DNA from 2 places in the Rhizobium sp. 01T417 genome. Region 2 is predicted to be linked to the other one. Evidence: riboswitches for the same ligand, from Rfam matches in the RefSeq annotation. Region 2 holds a riboswitch; the other holds the start of a gene.
The links. Region 2 has a riboswitch for cobalamin ahead of cobU (bifunctional adenosylcobinamide kinase/adenosylcobinamide-phosphate guanylyltransferase). Riboswitches for the same ligand answer to the same signal wherever they lie in the genome.
Positions count from the first base shown of each region.

Region 1: linked by a shared signal. The riboswitch ahead of bluB (5,6-dimethylbenzimidazole synthase) and the one ahead of cobU (bifunctional adenosylcobinamide kinase/adenosylcobinamide-phosphate guanylyltransferase) in region 2 are both predicted to bind cobalamin.

Region 1 is NZ_JBFTQH010000001.1:160,541-171,793, reverse strand. Features, by position in the region: gene AC1DPR_RS00850 (DUF2865 domain-containing protein) at 1-1,045, shown strand, start outside; gene bluB (5,6-dimethylbenzimidazole synthase) at 1,052-1,741, opposite strand; cobalamin riboswitch at 1,782-1,963, opposite strand; gene AC1DPR_RS00840 (TolB family protein) at 1,990-2,823, opposite strand; gene AC1DPR_RS00835 (LTA synthase family protein) at 3,041-4,969, shown strand; gene AC1DPR_RS00830 (DUF1003 domain-containing protein) at 5,051-5,575, shown strand; gene AC1DPR_RS00825 (hypothetical protein) at 5,709-6,584, shown strand; gene AC1DPR_RS00820 (class II 3-deoxy-7-phosphoheptulonate synthase) at 6,709-8,082, opposite strand; gene gor (glutathione-disulfide reductase) at 8,403-9,788, opposite strand; gene AC1DPR_RS00810 (DUF2059 domain-containing protein) at 9,899-10,489, opposite strand; gene rpiA (ribose-5-phosphate isomerase RpiA) at 10,507-11,205, opposite strand.
Region 2 is NZ_JBFTQH010000001.1:45,834-57,086, reverse strand. Features, by position in the region: gene AC1DPR_RS00265 (nucleoside hydrolase) at 1-677, opposite strand, end outside; gene AC1DPR_RS00260 (cobalamin biosynthesis protein) at 752-1,171, opposite strand; gene AC1DPR_RS00255 (TSUP family transporter) at 1,271-2,056, shown strand; gene AC1DPR_RS00250 (nuclear transport factor 2 family protein) at 2,155-2,520, shown strand; gene AC1DPR_RS00245 (helix-turn-helix domain-containing protein) at 2,523-3,326, shown strand; gene AC1DPR_RS00240 (EamA family transporter) at 3,323-3,748, opposite strand; gene cobO (cob(I)yrinic acid a,c-diamide adenosyltransferase) at 3,748-4,380, opposite strand; gene cobN (cobaltochelatase subunit CobN) at 4,382-8,149, opposite strand; gene cobW (cobalamin biosynthesis protein CobW) at 8,160-9,209, opposite strand; gene cobU (bifunctional adenosylcobinamide kinase/adenosylcobinamide-phosphate guanylyltransferase) at 9,215-9,739, opposite strand; cobalamin riboswitch at 9,869-10,265, opposite strand; gene AC1DPR_RS00215 (chloride channel protein) at 10,513-11,253, shown strand, end outside.

The sequences.
Region 1 (11,253 bases), 110 kb from region 2:
GTTGATCGGCCCGGCCCATGCCCAGGTGCCGGCGATCTGCGGAGACCTGCGTGCCCGCCTTGCCGATCTGCCGCAAATCATCGGCAGCACGCCCGAGGTGCGCAAATTCGCCAGCGCCATCGCCGAACAGAACCTTGAGCTTCGCAAGGTCCGTAGCGATCTCCGTCAGAACGGCTGCACAAGCGGCAGCATGGTCGTGATCGGCGACGATGACGGCTATTGCGGGGAGCTTGAGCGCGCGGAGAGCAAAATGGTCGACAACATCCGTTATCTGCAGCAGCGGCGCGACGAGCTGCGTGGCCAAAGCGAGGATGTCCGCACGCGAAACGAGCTTCTTGCGGCGCTCGATGACAATGGCTGCAACGAGGAACAGTGGCCCGCCGACAGCGGCGATGGATATGCACCGCCTCCAAGCATTGAAGATCAGGCGCTGCGAAACGACACCTTCGTACCGCCGGGTGGCGATCCCGGCCAGCGCCGATACCTCCCCGGCATGTCGACGCCCTCTCATCTCAATACCGTCTGTGTGCGCACCTGCGACGGTGGCTTTTTTCCGTTAAGCTCGAATGCAACCTCGCAGGACTTCGCCCGCGATGCCGACACCTGCTCGAAGATGTGTCCCGGCATCGACACCGAGCTCTTTTATCATGACGTCTCCAGCACTGAGACTTCACAGATGATATCGGCGGCGACGGGCGCTCCTTACAGCGCAATGCCGAACGCTTTCGCCTACAAGAACCGCAAACCCGGCGAAAAATCATCCTGCAGCTGCGACCTCAACGCCTACTATGAGCGGATGCGAAAAAGCCAATCGATCAGCGAACCGCCGCAACAAGGATCGATCACCACGATCGAAACCAAGAAGCCCGAGCCAGCGAGCAAGGTCGCCGCCCCGGCTGCACCGCAGCCTCAGGTGCCGGACAGGCCATATGATCCGGCGACCAACAAGGTGCGCCAGATCGGTCCGCAATTCTTAGCCGGCGACCAAGGCACAATCGACCTCAAGCATCCGGCAAAGCCGGGCCCTCAGCCGCAGCAGCAATAGCCGCCCTCAGTCCGCTGGATTGTCCCAGCGATCCGTAAACACCAGTTCCTCCAGCACCAATCGCTGGCGCCATCCTTTGACGGCGAGTTCCGGCTGGTCATAGAGCCGGTCGACATAGCCGACGCAGAGCCAGGCAACGATCTCGACCCGATCAGGAACACCGAGGATGTCCTTGATATCGGACTCGTGAAAGATACTCACCCAGCCGACCCCCACGCCTTCGGCTCGGGCGGCGAGCCACAGATTCTGCACGGCGCAGACCGTGGAGTAGGAATCCATCCGCCGATTGTGCGTCCTGCCAAGAACGACATCGCCGCAGCGGTCCGGATCGCAGGTCACGCAGATGCTGAGCGGTGCGGTTCGGATGCCCTCAAGCTTCAGCGAGCGATAGAGCTGTTGCCGCCCGCCTTCAAACATCTCGCCGGCCTCGCGGTTGGCGCGATTGAAGGCCTGCCACGCGGCCTCCTTCACCTTGTCATCGCGCACCAGGATAAAATTCCAGGGCTGCATGAACCCAACGGACGGCGCGTGATGCGCGGCCGTCAGAAGCCTTTTGACGACGTCGTCCGGTATGGCATCCGGGAGAAACTCGGAACGCACGTCGCGTCGCGTCGAAATAGCCCTGTAGACGGCGTCGCGTTCCTCGGTCGAAAAGGCTGCGGCTCCCGACAGGGAGCCTGAATGGTCTGGTCGCATCGTCAATCCCCAACAACACAACCGCCCGCCGTCCACGCGGGTCAGTCTATGGTGTCGGGCCGGTCTTCTGACTTGGCGTCATCCGACTGCCGCGCCTTCCCGGTACTGGACCAGTGGCTCTTTGCGGCAGCCGTCAGCCTTACAGCGTTGGGCACGTTTCGGTCTTTCACCGAATTCCCGATTCTCCCGCCCGCGGCGGGCACCCGACGGACGCGTCTATGCCCATAAACCCTGGCCGACGCAATCCCTTAATCCGAGACGGGAAAGTAGCGCACATAGGCGAACTCATCACCTGACGGCGACCAGTTGGGCACGTTGATCGTTCCCTGCCCGCCGAAGAGATCGAAGAGCATCGTCAGGTTTCCGCCGTCCATGTCCATCAGCCGCAGGCGAACATCGAGATCGCGTGGATGGTCGAACACATCAGGATCGTAAGAAAGGATCAGAACCTTGTCGTTGTTGGGCGACGGATGGGCAAACCAGTTCCCATAGTTGTCACTGGTGACCTGCTCGAGACCGGTCCCATCGGGATGGATTCGCCAGATTTGCATGAGGCCGGTGCGGCTAGAATTGAAGTAGATCCATTGACCGTCGGCGGAATAGTCCGGCCCGTCATTGCGTCCCTCGCCGTGGGTCAGCCGCTTTTCTTCGCCGCCGTCAACGGAGATCGTGTAGATATCGAACAAATCGTTGCGGATGCCACAATAGGCGAGTTGCTTCCCGTCGGGCGACCAGCCGTGCCAATAGGATGGCCGATTTTGCGTCACCAGCCGCGGCGTACCACCTTCGGCCGGCAGCACATAAATCGTCGACTTCCCGAACTCGGTTTTGTCGGAGATGACGATCTGGCGGCCATCGGGCGAAATGCCGTGGTCGTTGTTGCAGGTCGTCGCAAAGCCGGTATCGACCTTGCCGACCTTGCTCGAACCATCAAGTGCGAGACGGTAGAGGAGTCCGTCGCCGTTCAACAGCAGATAGGTCCCATCCGGCGAAAAATTCGGCGCCTCAACGAGTTGCGTGGTTTGCCAGACGACGCGCGCCTCGCCTGTCCTGATGCTGTAGATCTCAACGGAACTGCGCAATCTGAATCCTCCTAAGCATCGAATCCGCCAGACCTACGACGGCTCGCCACTCAGCACAAGCAAATGCGCCTGACCGAGAATCTGGTCTGGAGGTAGTTCCTGCGTGATGGGCGTTTTATCCACCGATCACAAATGCAGGAAACCTAACGGTTCATCTAGCATTCATGACGAAGATGTGACAGTTCGACGAAGCTTCTATGACGTCGGAGTTTTCCAGTTGATCGCGTTGGTAATGAGGTCTGCAGCGGCAGCGCGTTTTGCGTCGCTTTCCACCGATTTCGGGGGAAGCGCTCGGTCGCCCGCCCTACGCACCGCACTCAGCGTTGCTTTTTGTGCCCTGCTTGCGCTCCTTGCCACCGCCACTGTGGAGATCATTGCCCGCGATGGGTTGGCCGACGTCCGCGAATTCCTGACATCGCCTGTGCGTCCGGGGATGACGACGGTTGTGATGTTGACTGTCCTGATGCTGTCGCTCGATGCAGTCCTGGGCCGGCGGTTCATTTCGGCGCTGATCGTTCTTCCGCTTGTGATCGTCCCCGCCATCGTATCCAACCAGAAGCAGCACTACCTTTCGGACCCGCTTTATCCATCGGACGTCCTTTTCGGGCGGCAGATCATGGAACTGCTCCCTGTGATGGTGCGCGACCGCCCCTGGACGGCCGTTGCGATGCTTGTCGGCATCGTCTTGTCCGTTACCGCGATTGTCTTCCTCTGGCGCTTCGCCTGGCGCAACTTCCCAAAGCTCCCAAGGGCCTCTCGCGTCCGCCGGCTTTGCGTCGGCCTGCCCGTTATCGCGGCTTTCGGGTCCTTGATGGACTATTCCCAATATTCCTTCATCCGTGACCGCCTGCAGGTGGTTCCGATGATGTGGGACCAGAAGGAAAACTACCGCAGCAACGGCTTCATCCTCGCCTTCATCTTCAACATTCCGATGGCAGACGTGGCAGCGCCTGTCGGCTTCGGTACAGAGGCGCTCGACGCCATCCCCGGCCGCAACTACGGCTACCTCAGCGGGCCACGCGAAAAGCCCGACGTGATCATGCTGATGAGCGAGTCATTCTGGGATCCGACCCGCCTGAAGACGCTGAGCCTGTCGCCAGATCCTATGCCGACGATCCGTGCAGAGCAGTCCGGCTATGTCTTCTCGCCGGAGTTTGGCGGCATGACCGCCAATGTCGAATTCGAGGCGCTGACAGGTTTCTCCAACGCCTTCCTGCCATACGGCAGCATTCCCTACCAGCAATACATCCGTCGTGATGTTCCCTCGCTCGCCACGTTCTTCCGTGGCGAAGGTTACGCGGCGCGGTCGCTTCATCCGTTCAGCGGCTGGTTCTGGAATCGCAACGAGGTTTACAAGGACTTCGGCTTCGAGCAGTTCCGCTCCGAAGAAACCCTGCCTCCCATGGAAAAGCGAGGCATCTTCGCTTCGGACGAGTCGCTTATGAAGGAGATCATGAACGAGGCTGACGGCATGGATCGCCCGTTCTTCTTCTTTGGTGTCACCTTGCAGGGACATGGCCCCTACGAACCGAACCGTTACGCCCACAACACTATCGACATCAAGGGCAACCTGAACGATGCCGACCGCGCCACCCTTGGCACCTATACGCAGGGTGTCAAGGAAGCCGACGACAGCCTCAAGATGCTGATGGATTGGGCAGAAAAGCGCGACCGCGAAACGATCATCGTGCTGTGGGGCGACCACCTGCCCCCGCTCGGCAATGTCTACATGGCGACCGGCTACATGCCGGACCAGGTTGCCACCCGCAAGGCATCAGTGAGCGTCATGAAGCAGGAACACGAGACCCCGCTCGTCATCTGGTCGAACAAGAAGGGCAGCAAGAAGGATGTCGGCACCATCAGCCCCTCACTGCTTTCGTACCACCTCCTGAAGTTCGCCGGCTTCGAGCATCCCTACTACACGGGCTTCCTCGGCCGCGTGCAGAAGAAGTACAGCGTCATCGACCGATATCAGCTCATTGCCCGCGACAACACGGCATCTCCCGATTGGGTCCTGAAGCCGAAGAACCTCGATCCCCTCGTCCGGGACTATCGATACCTCCAGCATGACATCATGTTCGGCAAGGCTCAGACGCTCGAGCGGTTCTTCCCGCAGCATGCCTGGCTCTATGCGCAAGGCACATAGAAAAGCGGCACAAGCCCGCATTGCAATTTGAAAACATTACGGAATACTGGCGCCCGAGCGATCTAGCATTCGGAGTCGGCCATGCATAACCTATCGGACCTCATCCACCATCACTTCGACAAGCCGGCCTACGAACTCGGCGAGATCGAAAGGCGCGTTCTCGCGAAGGCGCACGAGCGGAAGATAATCTCGACCGATATCAATGCCGCTCTTCAAGCCGAATCTTCCTCCGGCCAGCGCTTGGCAGATACGATTGCGCGTGTTGGCGGCTCGTGGAGCTTTATTATTGCTTTCCTGCTCTTCCTGGTCTGCTGGTGCGTTGTAAACACCATTGTATTGCTGACGCGCGCCTTCGATCCCTATCCGTTCATTTTCCTCAATCTCGTGCTTTCGATGCTGGCGGCGATCCAGGCTCCGATCATCATGATGTCGCAAAACCGCCAGGCGGAGCGCGATCGTTTCGAGGCGGCAAAAGACTATGAGGTCAATCTCAAAGCAGAACTGGAAGTTCTATCCCTGCATCAGAAGATTGACATGCGCGTGCTCACCGAAATTGCAGCATTGCGCGAAGACATCGAGCGTTTGAACCAGCGTCTGCCCAGTTGATCGAAGGATCCGGGATCGCTTGAATTTAACTATACCAATCGATTAACGATCCGCTAACCAAGTCCCGCATTGAAACATCGACGCAAATGTTGGAGGAGCAACGGGAACCAATCCGATCCGACAATACGATACGATGCTCACTGGCCGACTGCATACACGCGACGAAATCCTTCATCACCCTCTGTTTCTGTCGATCGAACGCCAGATCGCACTCCACCTTATCGACATACACAAGCGCGCTCCTCGCCTTGCCCGCCTCGCCGCCTCGCACCAAAAGTGGCTAATGACGCAAACGCTGTTTGCCATGCATGCCGGACGAGACCGAGGCAACCCACGTTCGGGGCTCACGGCCGGCCGCATGATGCAGGTGGCCAAAGAGTTCGATCTCGCCAGTAAGAATACGGCTGCGTCGTTCCTTGCAGAACTGATTGCCTATAAGTTCCTGCGGGATGCTGCCGATGAAACGCCCGACCGGCGCCTGCGTCGCCTCGAGACGACCGAGGCGAGCGAGGAGGCCATGGCCTCCTGGTTCCAGGGCCATATGGCCTGCCTCGATCAACTCGACGGCGGCAATCGCGCAAACCTGACCGCTGACACCCCGCGGCTCTTCCTTCTCGCACAGCCGCGAGCTGCGCGTGCCCTTATCCAGGATCCGGTCTGGAAGGAACCCCGGAGCAGCATCGGGCATTTCCTCTGGTCGGATGTCGGCGGCCTCGTGCTGCACGATCTGATCAGCCGCCTGCCGGACGACGCGCGGGAGCATGATCGCACTCTGCTGAAAGGCGTGACGATCAGCGAAATCGCGAGCGACTTCGGCATCTCCCTCACCAACTTGAAACGGATGTTCAAGAAAGCAGAAACGGACGGCATGCTCGGCTGGGAAAACCCGCGCAACCGTGGCACGCTATGGCTTTCCAAGACATTCATCGAGGACTATTTCCACTGGCAATCCGCAAAGTTTGCCGAATTGGACAGCGCTATCCACTGGGCGGCCGGCCAAATCCGCTAGAGCATTCCGCCGATGCGAACTCATACGGAGCGACGTCCGATACGGTAGTCAGAGCGCGCCACCCGCCACCATCGTATAAAACAAAAAAGCCCGGCATCAGGCGGGCTTTTTCTTCTATTTTCGATCAACCGTTGACGGCCATGCGCTTTTCGTCGCGCCCGCCCTTCATGCGCTCGGCCAGCAGGAAGGCCAGTTCGAGCGCCTGGTCAGCATTGAGACGCGGGTCGCAATGCGTGTGGTAGCGATCGTGCAGATCCTCGGCCGTGACGGCGCGGGCGCCGCCGGTGCATTCCGTCACGTCCTTGCCGGTCATCTCGATGTGGATGCCGCCCGGATGCGAACCTTCTGCACGATGGATCTGGAAGAAGCTTTCGACTTCCGACAGGATCCGCTCGAACGGACGCGTCTTGTAGTTGTTCAGCGTGATCGTGTTGCCATGCATCGGATCGCACGACCAGACGACCTTGCGCCCCTCGCGCTCGACCGCGCGGATGAGACGCGGCAGATGCTCGGCAACCTTGTCGTGGCCGAAGCGGCAGATCAGCGTCAGCCGGCCCGCTTCGTTTTCCGGATTGAGAATGTCGATCAGGTTCAGAAGATCGTCCGCCTGCAGAGACGGACCGCACTTCAAGCCGATCGGATTCTTGATGCCGCGGCAGTATTCGACATGGGCATGGTCTGCCTGGCGCGTGCGGTCGCCGATCCAGATCATGTGGCCCGAAGTCGCGTACCAGTCGCCAGACGTCGAGTCGACGCGCGTCAGCGCCTCTTCATAGCCAAGCAGCAACGCTTCGTGGCTGGTGAAGAAGTCCGTCTCGCGCAGGCTCGGATTGTTTTCCGCGCTGATGCCGATCGCCTTCATGAAGTCCATGGTTTCGCTGATGCGGCCGGCAAGCTTGCGGTAGCGCTCACCCTGCGGGCTATCCTTGACGAAGCCAAGCATCCACTGATGGACGTTCTCGAGGTTCGCGTAGCCACCCATTGCGAAGGCGCGCAGCAGGTTCAGAGTAGCGGCCGACTGGCGATAGGCCATAGCCTGGCGCTCCGGGTTCGGAATACGTGATTCTTCCGTGAACTCGATGCCGTTGATGATGTCGCCACGGTAGCTCGGAAGCGACACGCCATCCTGCGTCTCGATGCCGGAAGAGCGCGGCTTGGCGAACTGCCCGGCGATGCGGCCGACCTTGACCACCGGCAGCTGTGCCCCGAAGGTCAGGACGACGGCCATCTGCAGGAACGCACGGAAGAAGTCGCGGATGTTGTCGGCGCCATGCTCGGCAAAACTCTCGGCGCAATCGCCACCCTGCAGCAGGAAACCGTTGCCTTCTGCAACGTTGGCGAGATGCTTCTTCAGCCGGCGTGCTTCACCCGCAAAGACAAGAGGCGGATAGGATGCGAGCTGGGCTTCCGTTGCTGCCAATGCGGCCTGGTCCGGATAGTCCGGAACCTGCTGGATCGGTTTTTGCCGCCAACTACTCGGTGTCCAATTCTCTGCCATCTTACTCACCTGCTCCACCATCCGGTCAGTCCGGATGTTCCGTCCTAAAAATGTTGGGCGGCTTATAACCCTTTAGTGCCATCTTGCATAGCGGCGTTCCGCTCTTCGACACTGAGGATTAAATCGGCGACCACGCGCGATATAAAGGAATTCGATGACGTATTTTCAAACAGAAAACGTACGATCAACGATCACTATACCAAGACGGTTTGTATCCAATTTAAGCTTGTCTCGGAAAAACGCCGGCAATTCTAATGAAGCGTCATACAGGCGCTCTTCCTCAACGTGATCCGCACGCCCCACATCACCAGCTGCTGGCGTCAGACATGAACACCGTCCCGAATGCGATAGCTCGGGGCATACATTGTGACGAGCTCTTCCGCGGCCGTCGGATGCACGGCCATCGTCCGGTCGAAATCGTCCTTCGTGCAGCCCGCCTTCAGCGTAATTCCAAGGATCTGGGCCATCTCACCGGCGTCGTGGCCGAGGATATGCGCGCCCACAACCTTTTGGCTGGCAGCGACCACAATCAGCTTCATGATCATCTTCTCGCCACGCCCCGACAGCGTCGCCTTCAGTGGACGAAACTGCGCACGGTAGACCTCGAGCTCCTTGTAGCGCTTGCCCGCTTCCTCCTCGGTCAGCCCTACGGTACCGATCTCGGGCTGCGAGAAGACCGCCGTTGCGATCGTCTCGTGATCGGGCTTGGTCGGATTGTCCTTGTACTCCGTCTCGATGAAGCACATTGCCTCGTGGATCGCCACCGGCGTCAACTGTATCCTGTCGGTGACATCGCCGAGCGCATAGATGTTCGGGACGTTGGTGCGAGAATAGTCGTCGACCACCACCGCTCCGCGCTCGTCGGTCTTCACACCGGCGGCTTCCAGGCCTAGGCCTTCCGTATTCGGAATGCGCCCGAGCGCCAGCATCACGACATCGGCAACCAGCGTGCCGTTCTTCAGCGTCTCGACGGAAAGACGACCGTCCTCTTTCGATACCTTCTGCAGCATATCATGGCAGAGGATGCGGATGCCCTTGGCGGTCATCGCCTCGTGCAGTCCCTGGCGGAGGTCCTGATCGAAGCGCGACAGAATCTCGGCGCCGCGATAGATCAGCGTCGTCTCGACGCCGAGGCCGTGAAAGATATTGGCAAACTCCACCGCGATATAACCGCCACCCGCAATCACAATCGCCTTCGGCAGCTCCTCCAGATGGAAGGCCTCGTTGGAGGAAATGCAGAGTTCGTTCCCAGGCAAAGCCGCGTGCGGGTTCGGGCGGCCACCGGTCGCGATCACGATGGTCTTCGCGGTCACCGTCTTGCCGGTATTGACCAACCGGACCGTATGCGCGTCGACCAATTCGGCACGTGTTTCCAGGATTTCGGCGTTGGCGCCGGCCAGTCCCTTCTTGTAGAGCCCTTCCAGTCGCGCGATCTCGTTGTCCTTCGCGGCAATCAGCTTCTTCCAGTCAAACGAGCTCTCGCCGACCGTCCAGCCGAAGCCAGCGGCATCCTCGAAATGTTCATGGAACTGAGCCGCATAGACAAAGAGCTTCTTAGGCACGCAGCCGCGGATCACGCATGTTCCGCCGTAGCGGTACTCCTCTGCGATCGCGACCTTCTTACCGAGCGAGGCTGCAACGCGGGCGCTTCGCACACCGCCTGAGCCACCGCCAATGACAAAGAGATCGTAATCGTAGGACGTCATGAGAAACTCCGGATGGAATCGGCTGGTGAGGTGAAAGTGATATAGTATCGGCGGCCGCAAAAACAAAAGCCCGGACGGTGCCGGGCTTTTGATCTGTTATTCGCGCCTTCTTACGGCTTCGGCTTTGCAGCAGCCGGTGCAGCTGGCTTCGGCGCGGCCGTCGCGGCCGGGTTCGCCGGATCGGCAGCCGGTGGCGGGGCCTTGATGACCTTCACGAGTTCAGCGCTCGTCTGTTTCTGCAGATCGCGCGAGATGCCCTGCGCCCAAATGTCGGCGGCCTTGACGGTTTCGCGCGAAGCGATCGGGCCATCCTTGAGCAGCTTCTTGCCAACCGGCGAGTTGTAGAACTCGGCGATCGCGTTGAGTTCCTCGACGGAGAATGCCTTGGCATAGGTCAGCGCGGCTTCCTTCTCGAGATCGGCGCGACGCGGTGCAAGGGCCAGTGCCTGCTTGTCGACCTCAGCGGTGATCGCATCCTGGTAGTTCGGCGAGTCCTGGATGAGATCGGCCTTCAGGCGCTCAGCCAGTCCGGGCAGGATGTTGTCGAACTGCGCGGTGGCGCCGATCGCGTCGATCGCAGCGCGGGCCGCCTTCAGCTGCTCCGGAGAGGCTTCCTGCGCATGTGCGGCAAAGCCGAATGCGACGCCTGAGAAAATAACGGTCGCAGCAGCAAAACGGCCAAGACCTGCAAATTTAATCATGAGTTTCAATGCTCCTGTTACCTGTTCGCCCGCAGCGTGCGTGCGCCTGCTGGACCTGCAATGATCGCAAGCGCCGCCATTTTTAGAAAGAGCCCGTGTTCAACGACTCCGGGTATTGAATTCAGCTCGTTTGAAAGCGCCTCTGCATCAGGAATGCGGCCAAAAGATGCATCCAGGATGTAGTGGCCGCCGTCCGTCATGAAGTCTTCGCCACCGGATTGGCGCAGCGTCAGGCTGCCGCTCAACCCAAGCTTCGAGGCCTTCTTTTCGATCGCCATGCGTGTCGATACGAGTCCGAACGGATTGACCTCAATCGGTAGCGGAAATGCGCCAAGTGTCTCGACCAGTTTGCTCTCGTCGGCAATCACGATCATGCGCTGAGATGCCGCAGCGACGATCTTCTCGCGCAGCAGTGCACCGCCGCCACCCTTGACGAGCGTGAGGTCGGAATCGACCTCATCCGCGCCATCGATCGTCAGATCGAGTTCCGGCAGTTCATCCAGTGACTTCAGCGGTACGCCGAGCTCGACGCAAAGCCTTGCCGTGCGTTCGGAGGTTGGCACGCCTTCGACCTTGAAGCCGGTTGAAACCTTCTCTGCGAGCAGCCGAACAAACTCTTCGGCAGTACTCCCGGTTCCGATTCCAAGCCGCATGCCATATTCGACATGAGCGAGTGCGGCCTCGGCGGCCTTGATCTTCATTTCGCGGGCATCCATGCGCCGCTGACTCCGAATTATTGCGTTGGATGTGCTGTTTACACGGCT
Region 2 (11,253 bases):
TAGTCCTGTGAAAGATCGTTCAACAGCTTTACGGCGCTGTCGCCCTTGGCCGCGACGTCGGCAAGATAGCCGCGGCTCATCGTCGTGATCGCGGTCACGTCGAGGCCAATGACGGCAACCTTCCAGGGCGCGGTCAGGACGATGTCGGCCGCTTCCGGATCCCCATGGATGTTGGCTTCCGCGACCGGCGACACGTTGCCCGGAACGTAGAAGTTGCCGCCCATGATGACGACGTCCTTCACGAGGCCCGCAACCTCCGGATCTTCCTTGAGCGCCATCGCCAGGTTGGTCATGCGACCGACGGCAACCAGTCTGACCTCGCCCGGGTGGGCGCGGACGGTATCGATGATGAAGCGGTGAGCGGGACGCGGATCGAGCGGCAGATCGATCGTTTCGGGCACTTCGATGTTGCCGAGGCCGTTCTCGCCGTGCACGAAGGTCGGCCATGCCCCCTCTGTGCGCGCTGGATCGATCGTCACGCTGGCGCCCTTGGCGACCGGAGCGGGAATGTTCCACTCACGCTTCAGGAACAGCGCGTTGCGCGTCGTCGTCTCCACCGACGCGTTGCCGAACACGGTCGTGATTCCAAGCAGATCGATCTCGGGATGGCGGTGCAGAAAAAGCAGAGCCATTGCATCATCGACGCCCGGATCCGTGTCATAAATGACCTTGTGCATGAGTGTGCCTCTTTTCGTTATTGTCGCAGGGCAGCCGGACGGCGCCGCGAAGTCGGCGGCCACCATAGCGTCCGCTATTCTTTCTGCAACAGGGCGCACGCGATCGCAGCGGTGGCGCGTCGTGACTTGGTCTTCGGAACGACGAGTTCCGCATGCGGCCCAATCGCCGCCAACGCAGCCGATTCGGCAACCCCGTGACACCCCACTCGGGCGAAGACGACTGCCGAAGGATTTTTCAGCCGCGGCGTTTCTTCCTCGAGCCGCGCCGGAGCGAAGAGCAAGAACGGCACGCCAAGGCGGCGCGCTGCTGCAAGGATCGCGGGCTCATTGCATCGCGTATCGATCGACGCAACGGCCGCCAGCTCACCGGGGTCGATACCCGCCGCCGTCAACGCCGCGCTGGCAAGCTCGCTCACCTCGTTTTCAGGCGTTCCGCGCTCGCAGCCGAGACCGAGCACGTACCGGCGCGTCCCATCGAATACAATTTCGGTCACATGCGACAATGAAACCCGCCCCTGTGTTCCTCAAGCCATTGCAGCACGGGGCTGGAAATGCAACATGCGCCGCGTACCACATTCCAGAGTTCTCCCTCCTTGTCTGACCTTGCCCCTCATCTGCTATTCATGCTGGCTGCAGCTGGCTTTTTCGCCGGCTTCGTCGATTCCATCGCGGGCGGCGGTGGCCTGATCACGGTCCCGGCGATGCTGATTGCCGGTATTCCTCCGCTGCAAACGCTGGGCTCCAACAAGGTGCAATCCGTATTCGGGGCAGCTTCCGCCACGATCGCCTATGCCCGAAAGGGACACGTGCATCTGCGCACGCAATTGCCGATGGCCTTGATGGCAGTCGTCGGCGGGTCTCTCGGCGCCGCCTTGGCAACGGTCGTTCCGGGCGAAGTGCTGCGCGCGGTCATGCCGATCCTGCTTGTGGCAATCGCTCTCTATTTTGCCTTGAAGCCGAACCTGAATGACGTCGACAAGCATCGCCGCATGACGCCCTTCGTCTTCGGCCTGACGCTGGTTCCGGCAATCGGATTCTACGATGGCGTCTTTGGTCCTGGTGCCGGCTCCTTCTTCATGCTGTCCTTCGTATCCCTTGCCGGCTTCGGCATGTTGAAGGCAACGGCGCACACCAAGCTTCTGAACCTCGGCTCGAATATCGGCGCGCTCATCGTCTTCATTTCCTTCGGTGCGATCCTTTGGAAGATCGGCTTGATGATGGGCGTCTGCCAATTTCTGGGGGCGCAGCTCGGCTCCCGGCTTGCGATGCGCACCGGCGCCCGCCTGATCAAGCCGCTGCTCGTCATCGTCTGCGTCGCCTTCACGATCAAGCTTCTGGCCGATCCGGCCAATCCCATCCGTATCTGGCTCGAAATCTGACGCCGCGTCCGATTACCTTCGGCGTAATTGATGAGGCGCCGGCGCTTCTCCATGATCGCGATGTCTGGACGAACCAGGCGCCAACAGGAGATGATCTGATGACCGATGCGAACACCGAAGCCCAGCGCTACATCGCGATCTGGAACGAGACGGATGCGACCCGCCGCACCGCCTTGATCGCGGAAAGCTGGCATGAAGCGGCAACCTATATCGATCCCTTGATGCGCGGCGAAGGCCATGAGCAGATCAACGCACTTGTTGAAGCCGTGCATGCGCGCTTCCCGGGTTTCCGGTTCGAACTCGTCGGCACCGCCGATGGCTACGGCGACAACCTGCGCTTCTCGTGGGGTCTCGGACCGACGGGCGGGGAACACCTCATCAAGGGCACCGATTTCGCGGTGCTCGAAGGTGGACGACTGAAATCCGTGCACGGCTTCATCGACCAACTCCCCGAAGCCGCATGATGATGACGCCCGCCCGCTCCCTTGGGGACTATCTGCGCGACTGGCGGCAGAAGCGCCGAATGAGCCAGCTCGCCCTTGCCTTGGAGGCCGAAATCTCACAGAGACATCTGAGTTTCATCGAGAGCGGGCGGTCGATCCCAAGCCGCGACATGCTGCTGCATCTGGTCGAACGGCTCGGCGTGCCGCTCAGGGATCGCAATCCGCTGCTGCTGGCCGCAGGTTTTGCGCCGCTGTTTTCCGAGCGTTCGCTCGACGATCCGACCCTTCGACCGGCGCGGCAGGCAGTCGACATGATCCTCAAGGGACACGAGCCCTACCCCGCCCTTGCGATCGACCGGCACTGGACATTGATTGCCGCCAATGACGCGATCGCCCCGCTTCTTGAGGGCGTCAGGGATCGCGCTTTGCGGGAAGGGCCAATCAACGTTCTCCGCCTCAGCCTGCATCCCGATGGGTTGGCGCCGAAGATTGTCAATCTGCCGGAATGGCGCGCACATCTCCTCGAGCGGCTGCACCAACAGATTTCGGCCACGGGAGATCCGATTCTCGGCGAACTGCTGAAGGAATTGTCCGCCTACCCGCTAAGCGGTGGCCGGCCGGAGACGAGCAGGAAAGCCGACTATGCCGGCATCGCCGTGCCGCTCGAACTGGAAACGGAAGCAGGCCTGCTCTCTTTCCTTTCGACAACCACTGTTTTCGGCACGCCCGTGGACGTCACCCTTTCCGAACTTGCGATCGAATCCTTTTTCCCCGCGAACGAGGAAACGGCAAGACTTCTCGCAACAACGGCACAGGCGAGCGGCTAGAACAAGGCGAGCAAGAGCGCCCCGCCGGCAATCAGGCTTACGCCGAGCCAGTTCATGAGATTGAGCTTTTCACCGAGAAAGACTACGCCGAAAACCGCGACAAGAACGATGGAAAGCTTGTCGATCGGCGCGACGCGTGCGGCATCGCCGATCTTCAGTGCGCGGAAATACGCAAGCCACGAGGCGCCCGTCGCGGCGCCTGAAAGGCAAAGGAAAAGCCAGGTCTTGCCTGAAATGCTGGAGAAGGGCTGCCATTGCCCGGTTGCCACAACAATGGCGCTGATGATGAAGATGATAACGACAGTGCGGATCAGCGTGGCGAGATCGGAATTGATGCCGACGACGCCGATCTTTGCAAAGATCGCCGTCAACGCAGCAAACGCCGCCGAAAGCACCGCCCAGAAAATCCAACTCTGTGTCATCAGAACTCCACGCCGGGCTGTCCCTTGATGCCGGAACGGAACGGATGCTTGATCAGCTCCATCTCGGTGACGAGATCGGCGATCTCGATCAGCTCATCCTTGGCGTTGCGCCCGGTCAGGACGACGTGGGTCATATACGGCTTCTCGTTCTTCAGGAACTCGACCACTTCGTTGATATCGAGGTAGTCGTAGCGCAACGCTATATTGATCTCGTCGAGGAGCACCATCGAATTCCGTTCGTCGCGGATCAGTTCTTTCGCCTTCTCCCAGGCTGTACCAGCCGCAGCCACATCGCGAGCGCGATCCTGCGTCTCCCAGGTGAAGCCCTCGCCCATGGTGTGGAACTGGCAGATGTCGGAGAAGTGCTTTTCGATCAGGTCGCGCTCGCCGGTCCACATCGCGCCCTTGATGAACTGAACGACGGCAGACGGCTTTCTGTGCGCGATATGCCGGAAAATCATCCCGAACGCGGAGGACGACTTGCCCTTGCCCTTGCCGGTATGGACGATGATGAGGCCCTTTTCGTCCGTCTTCGTCGCCATGATCTTGTCGCGGGCGGCCTTCTTCTTCGCCATCTTCTCGGCGTGGCGCGCGTCGTCGTGGCCAGCGGTTTCGGTATTTTCGGCGGTCATCTCAATTCTCCCCGGATGCAAGCTTGAATGTGTCTGAAAGGTCGAAGCGCGCGGAATTGCTGCGCGGCGTCCAGAGATGGCGATCGATGGCCTCGAGCAGCCGCTCCTTGATATCCTCGAAGGCGGCTGGGTTCTTCTCGATCATGAAATCGCGCACCTTCGGATCAACCACGAAGGCCTGGTAGACGGCTTCGAAATGATGATTGCCCACAGCGCCCGTCGTTGCCGCAAAGGCAAAGAGGTAGTCGACGGTCGCGGCGATCTCGAAAGCGCCCTTGTAGCCATGGCGCATGACGCCGTCGATCCACTTCGGATTGACGACACGGCCGCGCACGACACGCCCGATCTCCTCTTCCAAAGACCGGATCACCGGCTTCTCGGGCCTGGAGTGATCGTTATGGTAGATCGCTGGCCGATCACCCGCGAGCATTTCGGCCGCAGCCGCCATACCGCCCTCGAACTGGTAATAATCGTCGCTATCAAGAAGGTCGTGCTCGCGATTGTCCTGGTTCTGCACGACCGCCTGGATCGAGCGGAGGCGCTCTTCGAAGACACCACGCTCTGCCCGGCCCTCTTCGCCGGCGCCATAAGCGTAGCTTCCCCACACGAGATAGGCTTCAGCGAGATCGGCCCGGCGTTCCCATCCCTTCTCGTCGATCAATGCCTGCAAGCCGGCACCGTAGGCGCCTGGCTTCGAGCCGAAAACGCGATAGCCGGCCCGACGGCTTGCTTGGGCCGGGTCCAGTCCGGCCGCTTCAAGCCGTGCAGCCTCGCCGCGCATGCGCTGCGCAATCGGGTTGTCGGTAGCATCTTCTTCCAGCGCCCCGACGGCACGGATTGCCTTGTCGAACAGTGCAATCTGTTCCGGAAAGGCATCCCGGAAGAAGCCTGAGATACGCAGCGTCACATCGACACGCGGATGCCGTAGCAATGCGGGCGGGATGATTTCATAGCCGGTGACGCGCCGCGAGGTCATGTCCCACACCGGCTTCACGCCGATTAAGGCCAGAGCCTGGGCGATGTCATCGCCGCCCGTGCGCATGTTCGAGGTGCCCCAGGCGGTCAGGCCGAAGGAGACCGGCCATTCGCCGTGATCCTGCACGTAACGGCGGATCACGAGTTCAGCGGACTTCTTCCCGAGCTCGTAGGCCGCCGGCGTCGGCACGGCACGGCTGTCGACCGAGTAGAAATTCCGCCCTGTCGGCAGCACATCGGGACGTCCTCGCGTGGGCGCACCTGACGGACCGGGCGGCACGAAACGCCCATCGAGCCCGCGGAGCAGACCTTCGATCTCCGCCGTCCCACAGGCGAGAATGGCTGGCCTGAGCCGCATCTCGATCTCCGCAAGAACGGCGCGCGTCGCTGCCCAGTTCTCCGGGCAGGTGAACTCAGCTGCCACCAACTTTGCGGCAAGAAGTTCGATCCGCTCGACTGTATCGCCGCTCGTTCGCCAGACAGCGTCCGTGATGCCCACGAGAAAATCCGGATGCGGTCCAGCCCAGGCCTCGGCCATATCGCAATCGAGCGGGTCGAACGCCAAGTCGAGATCCGCGGCAATCGCACGCTGAAGGCTACGGTCACCTCCCTGTCCGAGCCCGCGCGGAACCCGGGCCAGCGCGACCGTCAGATCCGTCAGCAACCGTCCCTGCGGCGAGACGCCGAAAACATGCAGGCCGTCGCGGATCTGCATCTCCTTGAGATCGCAGAGATAGGCGTCGAGCTTCTTCAAAGCCTCCGTCTCGCTCTCACCCTTGTCAATGCCGGCATCGCGATCGAGGCCGATGTCGGCCACGAGATCGAGGATCTGCTTGCTGAGAAGCCGGATGCGGCGCGGATCACCGCCCGACGCCTCGTAGTATTCGTCGACCAGCGCTTCCAGATCCTTGAGCGGCCCGTAGCTCTCGGCACGCGTCAGCGGCGGCGTCAGATGATCGATGATCACGGCGCCGGCGCGACGCTTGGCTTGCGTGCCCTCGCCGGGATCGTTGACGATGAAGGGATAAAGATGCGGCATGGGGCCGAGGACAGCTTCGGGGTAGCATTCCACTGACAAAGCCAGCGCCTTGCCCGGCAGCCATTCCAGATTGCCGTGCTTGCCCATGTGAATAACGGCGTGGGCACCGAATTCGTGGCGAAGGAAAGCGTAAAAGGCAAGATAGCCATGCGGTGGCACGAGATCCGGGGAATGGTAGCTTTCCTTTGGATCGACGTTGTAGCCGCGCGCCGGCTGGATGCCGACCAGCAGCTCACCAAGACGCATGAACGGCAGCGCAAAAGCGCCCTCCACGACATAGGGATCGGCCTCGGGTGCGCCCCAACGCCCACAGATTTCATCCTGAATCTTTTTGGGAAGACTTCCGAAGAAAGCCTTGTATCGACTCACTGAAAGCGATTCGCGAACAAGCTTCCCATCCTGTCCTGAACTTGTCGGCCCTTCCATCAGGCGTCGTATCAGAGCATCGCCATCATCGGGAATATCCGCGACTGGATAGCCGGCGCCACCCATTGCCTTCAGCACCTCAACGGTGCCGGCGGGCGTGTCCAACCCGACGCCGTTACCGAGTCTGCCATCGCGGTTCGGATAGTTCGCCATGACAAGAGCGATGTGTCTCTTGCCGACGGGTGTCGTCCGCAGATTGGCCCAGTTGGCTGCAAGCCGCGCTGTATAGCGCATCCGCTCGATATCCGGCTCGCTGCCGACAATATTGGCCTCGACGCGCGCGTCGTAGCGCGATGCCGACTTGAATGAAACCGCTCGGGCAAGCACCCGTCCGTCAACCTCCGGCAGCGCAACATTCATTCCAAGGTCGCGTGCGGAGAGCCCCTGCGAGGAAGCGGCCCACGCTTGGCGCGACGACGCCGAAAAGATCGCCTGAAGCACCACCGCGTCGTTCGCCTCGAGCACGGTCTGCTCGCGATCCGCACCAGGCGCAGACACGGCAAAGCCTGTCGTATTGATCACCACCTCGGGCTTGATGGCGTTAAAAACACTTTCGAGAATGCCCTTCGAGACAGGATCCTTGAGGCTGTAAGCAAACACCGGCAGCGGCCGGATGCCTTCAGCCAGCAGCGTATCGATCAAGGCTTCGACAGGCTTGGTCTCTCCGCTTTGCACGAGCGCGCGATAGAAGCTGACCGCGACCACAGGCGTTTGTGACACTCCCTGTACGAAGCGCACCCGTTCGTCGCACGCCGACCTCCACTCTTCGACGCCGACGACGCCCTTGCCCGGCCACCAGATCCCAGCCTTCATCAGCGGCGATGCCGCTTCCGGCTTTTCAGTTCCCGAGAGCATCGCACCGGCATAGTCCAGAAACGCCCGCGAATTGGCATCGCCGCCTTCGATGAGATAGGCCCAAAGGGCGTTCAGGTCTTCAAGCGGTACATTCGAAAATGGTGTCAACCCCGCATCGGACTTCGAATCTCCGGGCAGCACGGCGATGAACGCGCCAGATCGAGCTGCCGCCGTATGGAGCGCCTCCAGCGCATAGTGGAAGTAGCTGGCGCCACCCAGCGCCCTCACGACGATTAGCTTGGAGTGGCGGGCCGTCCGCTCGATATAGGCATCGACCGACATTGGATGCTTCAGGCTCATCAGGCTTGCCAGCCGCAGCGAGAAGCCGGCCGACGGTTCGTCATAAGCGGCGGCTATCGCGGCAAGCTCGGTATCGGCAGCCGACAGGAACAGGACATCGCCGGGCGATTGACCGAGATCGATCGCCTCCTCGGCGTCACTGATTGTTCCCTGCTGTGCCAGAAGCAGATGCATCGGTCTTCCCTTATGCCAGCGCTTCGATCGCCTTGCGCACCGCCGCTTCGTCCATCTCGTGCAAGCCGATGACGACAAGACGGGTGCCGCGTGCTTCGCCCGGCGCCCAGGCGCGATCGAAATAGTGGTCGATCCGGCTGCCGACCGCCTGCAACTGCAGGCGCATCGGCTTGCCGGGAACATCGATGAAGCCCTTGAGCCGCAGCACGTCATGTTCCCCGATGATGCCCCTCAGCGCATCCACGAAGGCTGCCGGATCGGCAACAGGACCAAGCTCGACCACGAAGCTGTCGAACTCGTCATGATCGTGCGGCACGCCGTCCTCGTGTTCGAGTTCATGGTGGGACTTGCGATTGACCACATCGTCTTCCGTACCGACGCCGAGCCCGAGCAGCACGCTTGCCGGAACCTCGCCATTGCGCGCCTCGATCATGACAGGCTTGCGAGCGATACGGGAAGCAACCTCATCGCGCACGCGACCAAGGCCGGCGGTGTCGAGAAGGTCGGTCTTGTTGAGTACGATCAGATCGGCGCAGGTCAGCTGGTCCTCGAAAAGCTCCTCGATCGGGCTCTCATGGTCGAGCGACTCGTCTTCGACCCGACGAGCCTCGACGGCATCGTGATCGTCCGCGAAGCGGCCCGCGGCAACGGCGGCGCTGTCGACAACGGTAACGACGCCATCGACGGTGACCTGCGTGCGGATATCAGGCCAGTTGAACGCCGCAACGAGCGGCTGCGGCAGCGCGAGACCGGATGTTTCAATAACGATATGGTCGGGGCGCTGTTCGCGCTCCAGAAGCTTGGTCATCGTCGGAATGAAGTCGTCGGCAACCGTGCAGCAGATGCAGCCATTGGTGAGCTCGATGATGTCATCCTCGGTGCAGTTCTCCGCGCCGCAGCCCTTGAGCACGTCGCCGTCGACGCCGAGATCGCCGAATTCGTTGATGATAAGCGCGATCTTCTTACCGTTGGCATTGGAGAGCAGATTGCGGATCATCGTCGTCTTGCCGGCGCCGAGGAAACCCGTGATCACGGTCGCCGGAATTTTCTGCTGGTTCATGAAATTCAACCCTTCATCTTCAACGGCAGTCCAGCCGCGATAAAATACACATCCACGGCCTCGGCCGCGATCATTTGATGCAGACGGCCGGCATGGTCCCGAAACTCCCGCGCCATGCGGTTTTCCGGCACGATACCGAGACCGACCTCATTGGAAACGATGACGAGACGGGCTCGTGCCGTCGGCAGATACGCCACAAGCGAGGCAAATTCCGCCCCTATGTCGCGGTCTTCCATCATCAGATTGGTGATCCAAAGCGTCAGGCAATCCACCAAAACTGCCCGCTTCTCGCCATCGATCGCCCGCAGGCAGCCGACAAGATCCAGCGGCTCTTCATGGGTATGCCAGAGATCGCCGCGATCGGCTTTGTGCTTGTCGATCCGGGCGCGCATCTCGTCGTCCCAAGCCCGACCGGTCGCCACGTAATGGTGCTCCAGGCCGCTCGAGACGACCAGTTGCTCGGCAAAACGCGATTTGCCCGAGCGCGCGCCGCCCAGGATGAAAGTCGCGCCTGATGATATCGGGCTCATGGAAAACGCTGACCGATCTTCGGAAGCCTTCCGCGAGAGACCGGAACGACTGCGGAGCGCAGCCGGCAAATCTGTCTTTCAGCCATGACAACCTCCGTGCTGGCAGCGGGCATCACCCAGGAATGGGCTTTTCGCCCGGCACAGTTGGCAGGTCTCCTGGCTCGCGGGTCTTGGCCGCGATCGGGGCAAACCGGAAACCGGTCGCCCCAGATCGTGCCAGCGGATCTTCCTCGCCTTCCCGGCTGCATTTCATGAAAAGGCGGACGATTCGTAGACGTAAGAGGCGTCCTGCCCCGGTTGATCATGATACACTGCCAGTGACTTTTCCGTCGCCACTTTCGCACAGCCCGCCTGCACCCTTGCAGGCTGTCAGCCACGCGAAACCAACGCCGGACGGAAAACCCTGACCGCTCTACAGTCGCGGGGTCGGCTCTGATGACGGTGCCCGAATTGGGTCCACCGCTTCATATTCCCTTTTCATCCGCACCGATTCAACCGGTCCGGAACCATCCGTTATGGCGTCATCGTTAGGCAAGGCCACTCCTGAAGTCAATCAAAAGCCGTCGCTCCTAAGATTGCCGTCATCGCCGCGAAACGCTGTCAAGTCGACCTACTCTACAAGATTTATCGTCTTTTATCAGTGGCTTACGTCATAAATAATTACTGTCCGCGCCGGTCTTTTGCCGCAATTGCATCGCAAGCGGGTCGCGCCACTGATTTGCCCCTCCCTTCCTCGCACTTGAACGCGCCTGCGCCCGCCTAGTTTTCCTGCCATGCTCCTCAAAATCGATATTCGCCGCTTCGGTCCGTTTCATACCCTTCTCGATATAGGGCGGATGCGCGCCCTGCTGCGCCGCAGCGAGATGGGGATGGTCATCGCCGGCGCGATCGTCGGTGTCATATCGGGTTTGGCAGTGACCGGTATGGGTCTCATTTCCCGCGAAATGCACAGCCTGATCTTCGGAATCAGCGACGTCGAGAGACTGAGTTCGTCGCAGATCGACAACAAGCTGCTGTTGCTGACGGCGCCGGTCTGCGGCGGCATTCTCCTGGGTCTGTTGCTGTTCGTGCTTGCCAAGACCCGCAAGAAGCCGATGGTGGATCCGATCGAGGCGAACGCACTGCATGGCGGTCGGCTATCTCTCACCGATAGCATTCTGGTCGCAGTCCAAAATCTTATTTCTAATGGTTTCGGGGCCTCCGTCGGCCTGGAAGCCGGCTACACGCAGCTGGCGGCCGGACTGGCCTCGAAGCTCGGGCTGAAGCTGCAGCTTCGCCGCTCGGACCTGCGCGTTCTCGTTGGGTGCGGCGCAGCGGGTGCGATTGCCGCTGCCTTCAATGCCCCGCTGACCGGCGCATTCTACGCCTTCGAGCTCATCATCGGCTCGTACACCATCGTCTCTCTAACGCCGGTTGTGGTTTCTGCGCTGGTTTCGACGCTGGTGGCTCGGCTGCTCGGTGGCAGCGATTTCCTGATCGACGTTGGCGAATTCGGTACGGTCATGCCGGCTGAT